Regions from separate parts of the Clostridium sp. ETTB3 genome, predicted to be linked through region 2. Evidence: riboswitches for the same ligand, from Rfam matches in the RefSeq annotation. Region 2 holds a riboswitch; each other region holds the start of a gene.
What was found. Region 2 has a riboswitch for lysine ahead of ACUN06_RS00485 (Na+/H+ antiporter NhaC family protein). Riboswitches for the same ligand answer to the same signal wherever they lie in the genome.
Positions count from the first base shown of each region.

Region 1: it holds a riboswitch for lysine, as region 2 does, so the genes downstream of both, lysA (diaminopimelate decarboxylase) here and ACUN06_RS00485 (Na+/H+ antiporter NhaC family protein) in region 2, are expected to answer to the same signal.
Region 3: it holds a riboswitch for lysine, as region 2 does, so the genes downstream of both, ACUN06_RS12395 (YfcC family protein) here and ACUN06_RS00485 (Na+/H+ antiporter NhaC family protein) in region 2, are expected to answer to the same signal.
Region 4: it holds a riboswitch for lysine, as region 2 does, so the genes downstream of both, ACUN06_RS06300 (aspartate-semialdehyde dehydrogenase) here and ACUN06_RS00485 (Na+/H+ antiporter NhaC family protein) in region 2, are expected to answer to the same signal.

Region 1 is NZ_CP199832.1:2,598,250-2,601,471, forward strand. Features, by position in the region: gene ACUN06_RS12415 (DUF3006 domain-containing protein) at 1-170, opposite strand, end outside; gene lysA (diaminopimelate decarboxylase) at 489-1,781, opposite strand; lysine riboswitch at 1,995-2,161, opposite strand; gene ACUN06_RS12425 (beta/alpha barrel domain-containing protein) at 2,306-2,980, opposite strand; partial or broken gene ACUN06_RS12430 (DNA/RNA nuclease SfsA) at 3,139-3,222, opposite strand, start outside.
Region 2 is NZ_CP199832.1:101,648-104,869, forward strand. Features, by position in the region: gene ACUN06_RS00480 (aminopeptidase P family protein) at 1-807, shown strand, start outside; lysine riboswitch at 881-1,057, shown strand; gene ACUN06_RS00485 (Na+/H+ antiporter NhaC family protein) at 1,174-2,889, shown strand.
Region 3 is NZ_CP199832.1:2,590,784-2,594,005, forward strand. Features, by position in the region: gene ACUN06_RS12395 (YfcC family protein) at 196-1,638, opposite strand; lysine riboswitch at 1,912-2,082, opposite strand; gene ACUN06_RS12400 (HelD family protein) at 2,414-3,222, opposite strand, start outside.
Region 4 is NZ_CP199832.1:1,294,671-1,297,892, forward strand. Features, by position in the region: gene dapA (4-hydroxy-tetrahydrodipicolinate synthase) at 1-363, opposite strand, end outside; gene ACUN06_RS06300 (aspartate-semialdehyde dehydrogenase) at 374-1,369, opposite strand; lysine riboswitch at 1,544-1,716, opposite strand; gene ACUN06_RS06305 (small, acid-soluble spore protein, alpha/beta type) at 1,911-2,162, shown strand; gene ACUN06_RS06310 (class I SAM-dependent DNA methyltransferase) at 2,268-3,005, shown strand; gene hslO (Hsp33 family molecular chaperone HslO) at 3,022-3,222, shown strand, end outside.

The sequences.
Region 1 (3,222 bases), 330 kb from region 2:
GCTTCTATGTTTACTTTAGGTAAATTATTTTCATTTATAATTACTACATCACCTTCATTAGGTTTAATACAAAATGAATTTATATTTTTTGAAATTATATTATGATTCTCATCTTCTAAGATAACATAATCTTCTTCTATCCTATCAATTATAAATTTTTGTTCCTTCATATATACTATACTAACCCTCTTTTCCTATATATATAATATAGATTATTAATTAAAATCTACATATGTTGGATAGTTATATTAAGTATACCATATTTATATAATAACTAATAGTATTACTCTTCATTATATACATTTATTATGTCAATTTTGTTACAACAAAAAATTTTATTAACGCTATATATATTTTATATATATTTTAATTTATTATAATATTGTAATAAAAAAATAGCCATACCTAAATTTGATATAGCTACTTATATATAATCTTTATAAATTCTTAAAATTTTATTTTCATTAATATACAAAGTTGAAAACTCTTTAAATTTCTAAAGCTAAAAGTTCTTCATAACTTTGTCTTTTAGATACAACTCTTACAATACCATCCTTAACAAATATTACAGGAGCTTTAGGATTCTTATTATAATTACTTGACATTGAAAATCCATATGCACCAGTTGAAAATACAGCAAGAATATCACCTATTTCAGGATTTTGAATACATATATCATCAATAAATACATCTCCTGATTCACAACATTTTCCTGCTATAGCTACTCTTGTATCTAATTTTTCATTCATCTTATTTGCAATTGCCATTTCATATTTTGCTCCATATAAAGCAGGTCTTATATTATCAGTCATCCCTCCATCTACAGAAACGTAAGTCCTTACACCTTGTATATTTTTAATTGCTCCAATTGTATAAAGTGTAATTCCAGCATTTCCAACTATTGATCTTCCTGGTTCTATCGTTAATATAGGTTTTTCTACATTTAAATTTGAACATACCTCATCAACTTTTTTCAATATTACTTTACAATACTCTTTTATTGATTTTGGATTATCCCCATCAGTATAATGTATACCAAATCCACCACCTAAATCTAATTCGTGTATAGTATATCCAGTCTGTTCTTTAATTTCTTTTATAAACTTCATCATAATTTCAACAGCATCTTCATAAGGTTCTGTTTCAAAAATTTGGGAGCCTATATGACAGTGTAATCCCTTTAAATTTAAATTTTCACAATCTAATGCATGTTTTACTGCCTCCATAATTGTTTCTCCAACTGGAGCAAATCCAAATTTAGAATCTATTTGTCCTGTCTTTATATACTCATGAGTATGAGCTTCTATTCCTGGTGTTAATCTTAAATAAATATCTTGTATCTTATTACATCTTTTTGATTCTTTATTTAACATTTTCATTTCACTTAAATTATCTACAACAAATCTTCCAACACCAAGTTTAACACCTAATTCAATTTCCCCTCTGCTTTTATTATTTCCATGGAAATATACTTTATTTAAAGGAAATCCAGCTTTATAAGCAGTAAATAACTCTCCCCCTGATACTACATCTAAATAAAGCCCCTGTTCTTCTACTAATTTACACATTGCCTTTGTCAAAAAAGCCTTTCCAGCATAAGCTACCTTATTATTTTCTTCCTTACATTTAAAATTATCATAGTAATCTTTACAAGTATTTATCAATAACTTCTCATCCATTACATATAATGGAGATCCAAATTCTCTAACTAAATGACTACAACTAACACCTCCTACTAATAATTCATTGTTTTTAACTTTCATTGCCCCAAATAATTTCATTATTATACCTCCAATAATCTATTTAATTAGAAGCCATTTATTATAAACCTCATTCATAAACTATTTAAAAATTATATTTAATCTAAAAATTATTAACTTTTATTTAAAATAACGATAAAAAACTACCCATATAAAAACCTATAAGGGTAGTTTACTTATTAAAATGCAAGTTTTATTCACAAAATAAACTCAATTTTTTTGATTGAATAATTGCACCTTTTTAGCACTCCACTTTCGTGACAGTTATGCATATGTTATATACATACCCAGAAATACCCCTTTACATAAAATATTCCTTCGGCTACTATACCTTTCATAAATTATCATAGCCCGTCAGCTCCAATTTATTACTATTTATAAATAGCACCTCTAACATAGGTTTTTTATAAAATTTTATTTAAATAATTAAAATAACATATTTTCATCAATAATAAATCTATTATATATGATATGTACATTGTTATTAATATGATACCATATTATTTAAATTATTCAACCATATTTTATTTTTTATTATAATTTTTCTATAAACTTCTATATTTATCCATCAAACTACTCATAGTATCTCCATTTGTTGGTGGTGTATAAGTTATAGCATTTGCACCTGCCTCTATTGTTTTTCTTATCGTTTCTTCATTTGGTCCACCTGTAGCTATTACTGGGAAGTTTGGAAATTCTTCTTTTATTTTTCTAACTATATTTGGAGTATCTTTTCCACCTGAAACATTTAATATTGTTGCTCCAGATTCTATTCTTTTTCTTATGTCTTCGTTAATAGATACTACTGTAACTATTAATGGTATATCTATAGTTTCCCTAATTCTTGAAACAACTTCATTTGAAGTAGGTGCATTTACAACTACTCCCATAGCCCCTTTAAATTCTGCATCTAATGCTAAATTAACTACCCTCTTTCCTTGAGTTATTCCTCCCCCAACTCCACAAAAGACTGGCACATCTGCTGCCATTACTAATGCTGATGTTATTAACGGCTGAGGAGTAAATGGATATACTGCAATTATTGCATCTGCATTTGTATTTCTAATTATTGCAACATCTGTTGTAAATAGTAAAGATTTTATTCTTTTGCCAAAAATTTTTATCCCTGAACAATCCCTAATACATGAAGGCACTTCTACAACATGACTTCTTAAAAGTCCTTTTATTTCAGGCACATTTTTATGTCTCTTATTCTCCATCTAAACACTCCTAACACTAATTTTATAGATATAATTATACTATTTAAATTTAATATTTAAAGAACTTTAAGTTAATATTATTTCTACTTCTTCATTTATTTCTATTCCATCTTCCGTTACTATACAATTATATTCAAAAATATCCACATCATTTTTGCTCCTAAATCGTTAGAAATCTTAAAATCAAATCTACTTTTTCCAAAGGTCTTCTCTCTTAAAATATTTGTATATTTAACAAGTTT
Region 2 (3,222 bases):
AATAAGTATCCACAAATAAGAGTAAATAATATTTATAGCAAAATTGGTGAATTAAGATTAAAAAAATCACCACAAGAAGTTGAAAAAATAAAGAAAGCTATAGAAATAACTAAAAGTGGAATTGAAAAATTAATGACTGAATGTCGTAGTGGTATGAAGGAATATGAATTAGAAGCATATTTTGATTTTAACTGTAAAATTAAGGGCGCAACAGATTTGGCTTTTACAACAATAGCAGCAGCAGGGAAAAATGCTACAACATTACATTATGTAGAAAATAATTCAAAGTTAAAAGATGGAGATTTAATTCTTTTTGATTTAGGTGCAGAATATAATTGTTACAATGCTGATATAACAAGAACTTTCCCTATAAGTGGAAAATTTACTGAAAGACAAAAAGAAGTATATAATTCTGTTTTAAAAGTTAATGAAGAAATAATAAATTTAATTAAGCCTGGAATGAAATATAAAGATATTAATGAAAAAGCAACAGATTTAATTGCAGAAGAATGTATAAAACTTGGCTTAATAAAGGATAAAAGTGAAGTTAGAAAATACTATTATCATAGTATTGGACATAGTTTAGGAATGGATACTCATGATATTGAAACACCTCATAGAGATATTATATTTGAACCAGGAGTTGTATTTACAGTAGAGCCAGGAATATATATCCAAGAAGAGGGTATAGGAATTAGAATTGAAGATGATATATTAGTAACAAATGAAGGGGTTATTAATTTATCTAGTGATATTATAAAGAGTGTGGATGATATTGAAAACTTTATGAATAAGTTTACCAAATAATATATATATAAAATTGTATTGAAAATATATTAAATAGATTATATAATATATTTGTAAATAACAAAAGTGAATAAATTAGGGTAGAGGCGCGATAGTTAATAGTATTATTGATGAGGAAAGCACTATGATTCAATAAGAAAGGATCAATCGCCGAAGCATACAACTGATGCTTTAAGGTTGTATAGCTGGGAATACATAAAATATATGTATTACTGTCACAAAAATGTTTTTGTGTTGAGCTATCATTTAAGACTTGTAATATTGTATTTTTTTGCATATGAAAGACCTTGAGTGTTAACTCAAGGTCTTTTTTTGTGTGTTAAGGTGCTTTTAGTATTCACTTTTATACAAATAGGGGGAAAGAAAATGAAAAAAAGGAGTTATAAAGTATTATTACTTACGATGTTGATATTTATTTTTTCAACATCAATCACATTTGCAGAAGAAGTCGAAGTAGTTGTGGGAAATTCAGATAAGTTTGGATTATGGACATTGCTTCCACCATTAGTAGCAATTATATTAGCTTTTATGACAAAAAATGTTGTTATTTCATTATTTATAGGAATTTTATCGGGAAGTTTTTTAATTAGCCTTTCAGGATATAATGTGTTTGAAGCCTTTATACATGCATTTTTAGATTTTGTAAATAGAGCATTAAATTCATTAGCTGATCCATGGAATGCTGGAATAGTTCTTCAAGTATTAGCAATTGGAGGAATAATTAATTTAGTTGCAAAAATGGGTGGAGCAAAGGCTATAGCAGAAGCATTAGCTAAAAAGGCGAAAACTGTAAAAAGCACACAATTAACTACATGGCTTTTAGGATTATGTGTATTTTTTGATGATTATGCAAATTCATTAATTGTTGGGCCAATAATGAGGCCAGTTGCAGATAAAATGAAAATGTCAAGAGAAAGATTAGCATTCATTATAGATGCTACGGCAGCTCCAGTAGCTGGACTTGCTATTATTTCTACTTGGATTGGATTAGAAGTAAGTTTAATTGGAGATGCATTTAGTTCTATAGGCATAGATGAAAGTGGATTTGGAGTGTTTCTTAAAACAATACCATATAGGTTTTATAACATATTAATTCTTGCGTTTATAGTAATAACAGCATTAACATTAAAAGAATTTGGACCAATGAGAAAAGCTGAAATTGCGGCAAGAAATAAAAGTAAGAATTTAAGTGAAGAAATTGCAGCTGAATCATCATCTCAAATGGATGAATTAGAACCAAAAGAAGGAATTAAGCTTAGTATATGGAATGCAATTATTCCAATAGGAGCATTAATAATTTCTGCATTAATAGCATTTTATTATAGTGGATATAGTACAATAATGGGTGGCGAACCATCAACAGCACAAGAAATTATGATGAATTCACCATTTTCATTTAAGGGAATAATGGAAGCATTTGCTGCTTCGGATTCATCAATAGCATTATTCCAATCTGCATTATTTGCGTCAATAGTTGCTATAGGCATGGGTGTTGCAAAGAAGATATTTACTTTAAGTGAAGCTATTGAAGTTTGGGTTGATGGAATGAAAGGATTAATAATAACAGGTGTTATATTAATATTAGCTTGGTCATTAGGATCTGTAATTAAAGAACTTGGAACTGCATATTATTTAGTTGAGGTATTAAAGGGAGCAATACCAGCATTTTTATTACCAAGTTTAATATTTGTTTTAGGAGCAGTAATTTCATTTTCAACAGGAACAGCTTATGGAACAATGAGTATATTAATGCCACTTGCAATTCCATTAGCTTATTCAATAAATCCAGATATGTCATTTGTAGTAGTTTCTACAAGTGCAGTATTAACAGGAGCTATTTTTGGGGATCATTGTTCACCAATATCTGATACAACAATACTTTCTTCAATGGGAGCAGGATGTAATCATATTGAACATGTTAAAACTCAAATATGGTATTCAGTATTTGTTGCTATAATAACTATATTATTTGGATATATTCCAGCAGGATTTGGAGTGCCAGTATATGTAGTATTACCACTTTCCTTAATAGCATTATTTATAGGGGTTCAATTATTTGGTAAAAAGGTTGAAGAAGCTTAAGTAATAAGTAAAATAAAAAAGGAATTTTTCTAGTTAGTAGTTTGTAGTTAGTAGTTGTAGATGGGGCTGTTGCACTAAATAATTAGTGTACAGCCCCTTTTTAGCAAAAAATAAAACATTAATTCCATGAACTTGAGTTTTTGCTGTATATGTATATCTAGAGGAAGTACTTACCTTACTCATTAAAGTTATTATAATAGAAGTTCCAATTGAACTTGCAACTTGTATTAATGTATTATTAGCAGCATTTCCATGAGCATATAAATTTTTATGTAATGAATTTAAACTGAAGTGATTAATGGCATCATAAGCATTGATATTGCTAACATTATT
Region 3 (3,222 bases), 330 kb from region 2:
ACCTAACCCTTCTTTAGTTTGTAGTTTATAGTGAGTAGTTAGTGGCTGGGGCTGTCTCACTAAAAATTTTATACACAATATATTGTAGTATTTATTCTTAATGCGACATCCCCCTTAAATATATTTTTCTAAAATTCAGCGTTAGCTGAATTTTTTCATTAAGTCCAAACTACTAACTCCCCACTACTAACTCTCTTAAGCCCATCCAATCATCATTGCACATGTTATAAATATAATTGCAAGTGCAAATAGTATTATTTGTAATGGTAAAATCCATTTAAACCACTTTGAATATGGTATTCCTGCCATACCTAAACATGCCATTAAAACTCCTGATGTTGGGAAAATAGCATTTGAAAATCCATCCCCTAATTGGAATATTAAAACAGTTGTTTGTCTTGATATATCAAGTAAATCACCAAGTGGTGCTAATATTGGCATAGTTAATGCTGCTTGCCCTGAACCTGAGATAACAAAGAAGTTTATGAACATTTGAACTGGTAACATTACGCATGCAGCTAATAATGATGGTAATTTACCTATAAATGATGATAAACCATATAATATTGTATCTATTATTTGAGAATTTTCAGCAATTATAACTATAGCTCTTGCAAATCCAATTACCATAGCAGCTCCAATCATATCTTTAGCTCCTGCTACAAATGCATCTGCCATTTCATCAGCTTTTAATCCACCAACTATTCCTGCAAATATTCCTGTTATTAAAAATACAGCTGCTATTTCTGGAATCCAGAAACCTTTTCTTAAAACTCCCCATATAATAACTGCTAAACAAACACCAATAGATGCAATAATAATTTTATGTGAAAGTGTAAACTTAATTTCTTCATTTTCACTTTTATTTAATTTTTTGCGTTTTTCTTCATCTAATTTATACATTGGACTAAGTTGTGGATTCTTTTTGATTCTTCTTGCATAAATCATTAAGAAAATAATCCCTACTATTGTAGTTATAACCCATAAAATACTACGATATACTACTCCTGAAAATAAGGTAATTTCAGCTATTGATTGTGCTATACCTACTGTAAATGGATTTAGCATTGCTGTTGCAAACCCTACGATACATCCTAAATAACTTATTCCTACTGCTAATATACTGTCAAATCCAAGTGCTAACATTAATGGTGTTAAAATTGTTATAAATGGTATAGCTTCTTCTGTCATACCAAAAGTTGCTCCACCAAGTGAAAACAATGTAAATATAATAGGAATTATTAATAATTCATTTCCCTTAAAAATACTAACAACCCTTGCAATAGCTGAATCTATTGCTTTTGTTCTCGTTATTAAACTAAATGCACCACCAACTATAAATAAAAATGCTATAATTTCAGCTGATTGTTCTAATCCACTTATAGGTGCTTGCATTACTGAAAACAATCCTTGTGCTTCATTTTCAACATAGTGGAATGAACCATTTAATACTACTGTTTTACTTTGTCCATTTACATCAGCTATTACTCTATCATATGAACCACCAGGAACTATGTATGTTGCTATTGCCATTAGTATTATTATTGAAAAAATAATAACTAATGTATGTGGGACTTTTATTCCATTACTAAAATTCTTTAAAAATCCCTTTTTTTCATTATTTACTGCATTTTGCATAGCTAAAAACTCCCCCTAAGCATTATTTCGACATCATAGATGAAGGAGATATATATTAAAAATTATTTTACTTATAAAAAATAACTTTTTAAGAACAAAGTTGCTATCGCCACGTCAACTTCGTGGTATAAAATTTACAACTTTAAATATTGAAATCCATTGATATAACTAGCTTTACAATTTCCTATACATAAAAAAGTCTTGAGTTTATCACTCAAGACCATATCACTACAAAAACTAATTTTAATTTATCATTTGTAAAAATATAATCATATTAGTGATAGCTCTTCACAAAATGTGACAGTGTTATATATATTATATATAACCCCAATAATATAACCTCAAAGCATTAGCTATATATTTCGGCGAAATTTCCTTTCTATTTACATCTTTGTGCTTACCTCCGCAAATATACTATTAAATATCGCAACCTCTACCTACTTCATATCTATTCGTCCTTTATAATATACAATTTTTTATGCATATTGTAAAGTTATTTTTGCATAAATATAAATTTTAAAATATTTTTATAAAAAAGTATATTTTTATTAAGGATTTAAATAAAATATCTTTTTGTACATTCTGCTATTTTTTGTAGTTTTCAGTTATCGATTAAGCTCTTCTACCTCACTATCATGACCCTTGATTCTTTTAAACTTAAAATTATCCATAATAATTATAATTTAATACTTTATATTTGGGCTGTCGCACTAAAATTTTTATACACAATATATTATAGTATTTATTCTTAATGCGACATCTCCGTTCCTATATTCTACTCCATCCTATAATTTACTACTTTTAATCTATGAAGTGCTCTTGTTGCCATAATATATTTAACTAAATCATCAGTATTATCATCAAAATTAACTATTATAACACCATCAAATTCAAGTCCTTTAGCATAATAAGAAGGAACTATAACTTTTCCCCCTCTGTAAATAACATCTTCTCTATCAAAAGCTAAAAGTTTAGTAAACTTTTTAAGTTCAGGTGATATTTTCTTAAGTTCTTCTTTATCTTTAGTTATAATTGCAATATTATCATAATTTTCATCATCATAATCTTCTAATGTTTCTAAAATAGTATCTATTAAATCATCTTCATCTTTAACTTTCACTTCTTCAACATCAAACTTACCTTTTCTAACAAATGGTACTATTGCATTTTCATCTAATAACTTACTTGCATACTCCATAATTTGGAATGTAGATCTATAACTCTTATTTAAGGCATAATTCTTAACAAATCCGCCAAATAAAGATTTAAGCTTAAGCATAGCTGGCTCTTCTTCTACTTTTATAAGCCTTTGATTCGAATCTCCAACTATAGTATAACTCTTACATCCTGTTAATTCCTTTAATACAATGAACTGAAGCATGCTATAATCTTGAGCTTCATCAATTACTATATGCTTAATTTCTTTACTAGATTTCTTACCATCAAGCTTAATCATTAAATAAAGTATTGCTGGTAAATCTAAGTATGATAAATTTTCAGTATTAGTAAATTCTTTATAAATATCTACTATACTTTCATTATCTATCCACTTTGCTAAGTTTTCCTTTTGAATCATTAGTTCTC
Region 4 (3,222 bases), 1.2 Mb from region 2:
TTTAAAATGCATAAATAACCCTTCAGAATTTGTTTTATTATAGTAAGGTGTAATAACTAGTAAACCATCAACACCAACACTTTCTGCATAAAGACTCATTTCTATAGAAGTTTTGGTATTATTCCCACCAGTACCAGCAATAACAGGAATTCTTTTATTTACAGTATCAACTGTAAATTTAATAGCTTCCTTTTTTTCTTGTTCTGTCATTGTAGTAGCTTCACCAGTTGTACCACAAACGATGATAGCATCAGTAGATTCCTTTATATGCCATTCAATCAAATATTTGAACTTTTCAAAATCTATACCATTTTCATTAAATGGTGTAATTATAGCTACACCAGAGCCTTTAAAAATTGACATTATATTCCTCCTAAAGCCAGTTATTATTAATTAATACTTCGGCAATTTGTACAGCGTTTAATGCTGCTCCTTTTCTTATGTTATCAGCAACAACCCATAAATTTAGACCATTTTCTACACTAAAATCACGTCTTATTCTTCCAATATAAACATCATCTTTACCAGAAATTTCTAATGGGGTTGGATATTTTAATTCATTAACATTATCATATAATGTTAAGCCAGGTGTATTTTCAAAAAGTGTAAATATATCTTTTAATTCAAATGGATTGTTTAATTCAACATTTATACTTTCACTATGACTATTTAAAACAGGTACTCTTACAGTTGTAGCAGTTATTCTTAAATTTTCATCATGTAAAATTTTTCTTGTTTCATTAATCATTTTTTCTTCTTCCTTAGTATATCCATTATCTAAAAATACGTCTATGTGAGGAAGACAGTTACCTGCTATTGGATAAGGAAATTTTTTTGGAGCAATTCCTTTTAGGCCATCTTCTAAATCTGCAATACCTTGCATTCCAGCACCTGAAACAGCTTGGTAAGTTGAATAAATAATTCTTTTTATTCCATACTTATCTGCTAAAGCTTTTAATGGCACCATTGCTTGAATAGTAGAACAATTTGGATTAGCAATAATTCCATTATGATTTTTTAAATCCTCAGGATTTACTTCAGGAACCACTAAAGGAACAGTTTTATCCATTCTCCAAGCACTTGAATTATCTATAACAACTGATCCATAAGCTGAAAAAATAGGAGCAAACTTTAAGCTTATATCTCCACCTGCTGAAAATAAAGCAATATCTATTTTTTTATTTTTAATATTTTCTTCACAAGTATTTTCAACTAGATATTTTTGACCTTTAAATTCTAAATATGATCCAGCAGATCTTTGAGAAGCAAAAAGATATAAGTTTTTAATTGGAAAATTTCTTTCTTCTAATATTTCTAGAAATTTTCTACCTACATTACCAGTACTACCAACTATTGCAACATTGTACATTTTGGTTCCCCCTTTTTTATTCTTAATTTCTTATAAAGTATATATAAATTCAATAATAGAAAATTTTCTGTCCAAATTTAAGTTTTAATATGTGTAAATTTATTCAATAAACTTTTATTAAAAAAACCTTGAGTATCACTCAAGGTATATTGTATATATTAATACATAAAATCCTTAAATGATAGCTCACCACATAAAAATGTGACAGAAATATGCATATTATACATACCCCCAGTTATATAGCTGTAAAGCTTAGGCTATATACTTCGGCGATAAATCCTTTCTTATTATTTTAACATGCTTAAATCCATAATAATACTTTTAAGTACCGCACCTCTATCTATTTATAAACTTATATTACATAGATTATACCTTTTATATAGGAAAGTTTCAAGGAATATTTACTAATTAATGATATGCTTGATTTTTATGCTTAATTTTATTTTATGAATAGAACAAGAAAATTGCAACTAAGTATCTTGTATAAATATAAAAGATATGGGAGAAAATATTTTTAGAAATTTATATAGGGGGAATTTTTATGAGTAAAACACCACTAAAGAAGATTATTAAGTCAAAAATTAGAACTAATAAGGAGTTAACACCACAAGAAAAAATGAGAGAAAAAATAAAATATGAAATAGCAGAAGAATTGGGGTTAAGTCAAAAAGTTGATGAATGTGGATGGGGAGGACTTACATCTGAAGAAACTGGTAGAATTGGAGGAATCATGACAAAGAGAAAAAAAGAATTAAAGCTTCCAACTAATGATCAAATATTAGGAAGAAAATAATGGATTGACTTAGTATTTGTTATCATAGTAATATAAAACATAGAAATTAAAATTCTAAAAATAAGAATTTTTCTCACAATATTAAATAAGTGAGGGGGGGATATTATGGCTTATGGCGAATTTGCAAAGATATATGATGAGTTAATTAATGAAGATATAAATTATAATGAAATGGTTGATTTTATATTAAAGGTTTGTAATGAAAATAATATAAAATTTAATGATTACCTTGATATAGCTTGTGGAACTGGTAATATAACAGTGAGATTAGCTAAACATTTTAAGGATATTTATGGAGTTGATTTATCAGAAGATATGTTAAGAGAAGCTTTTGATAAACTTAAGAGTGAGCGTATTAAAGGGAAAATAATATGTCAGGATATGACGGAACTTTCTTTAAATAGAAAATTTGATTTAATAACCTCTGTATTAGACTCTACTAATTATATTACAGATATTGAAGGGTTAAAAAAATATTTTAAAGGTGTCTATGATCATTTAAAGGATGATGGAATATTTATATTTGATATTAATTCTTATTATAAATTATCTGAAATATTAGGAAATAATATTTACACATATAGTGAAGAAGAAGTTTTTTATACATGGGAAAATGTATTTGAAGAAGATTTATTGTCTATGTTTTTAACGTTTTTTGTTAAAAAAGGTGATTTATATGAAAAAATTGAAGAAGAACATATTGAAAGAGCATATAAAGAGTCTGAAATAGAAGAAATATTACAAGAATTAAATTTAAATATAATTAATAAATTCGATGGATATTTGAATAATAATGTACAAGCAAATAGTGAAAGAATAGTTTATATAGTAAAAAAGAAATAACAGTTGGAGGTTAAATATGAGTGATAAAATAATTAGAGCAGTTGCAAAAGATGGAATGATAAGAATAATTGCAGGTACTACAACTAATTTAGTTGAATATGCAAGAGAAATACATGAGTGTACACCAGTAGCTTCAGCTGCACTTGGAAGATTACTAACAGCAGGAGCATTATTAGGTTCCACATTAAAATCAAAGGATGAAGTAATGACTTTAAAA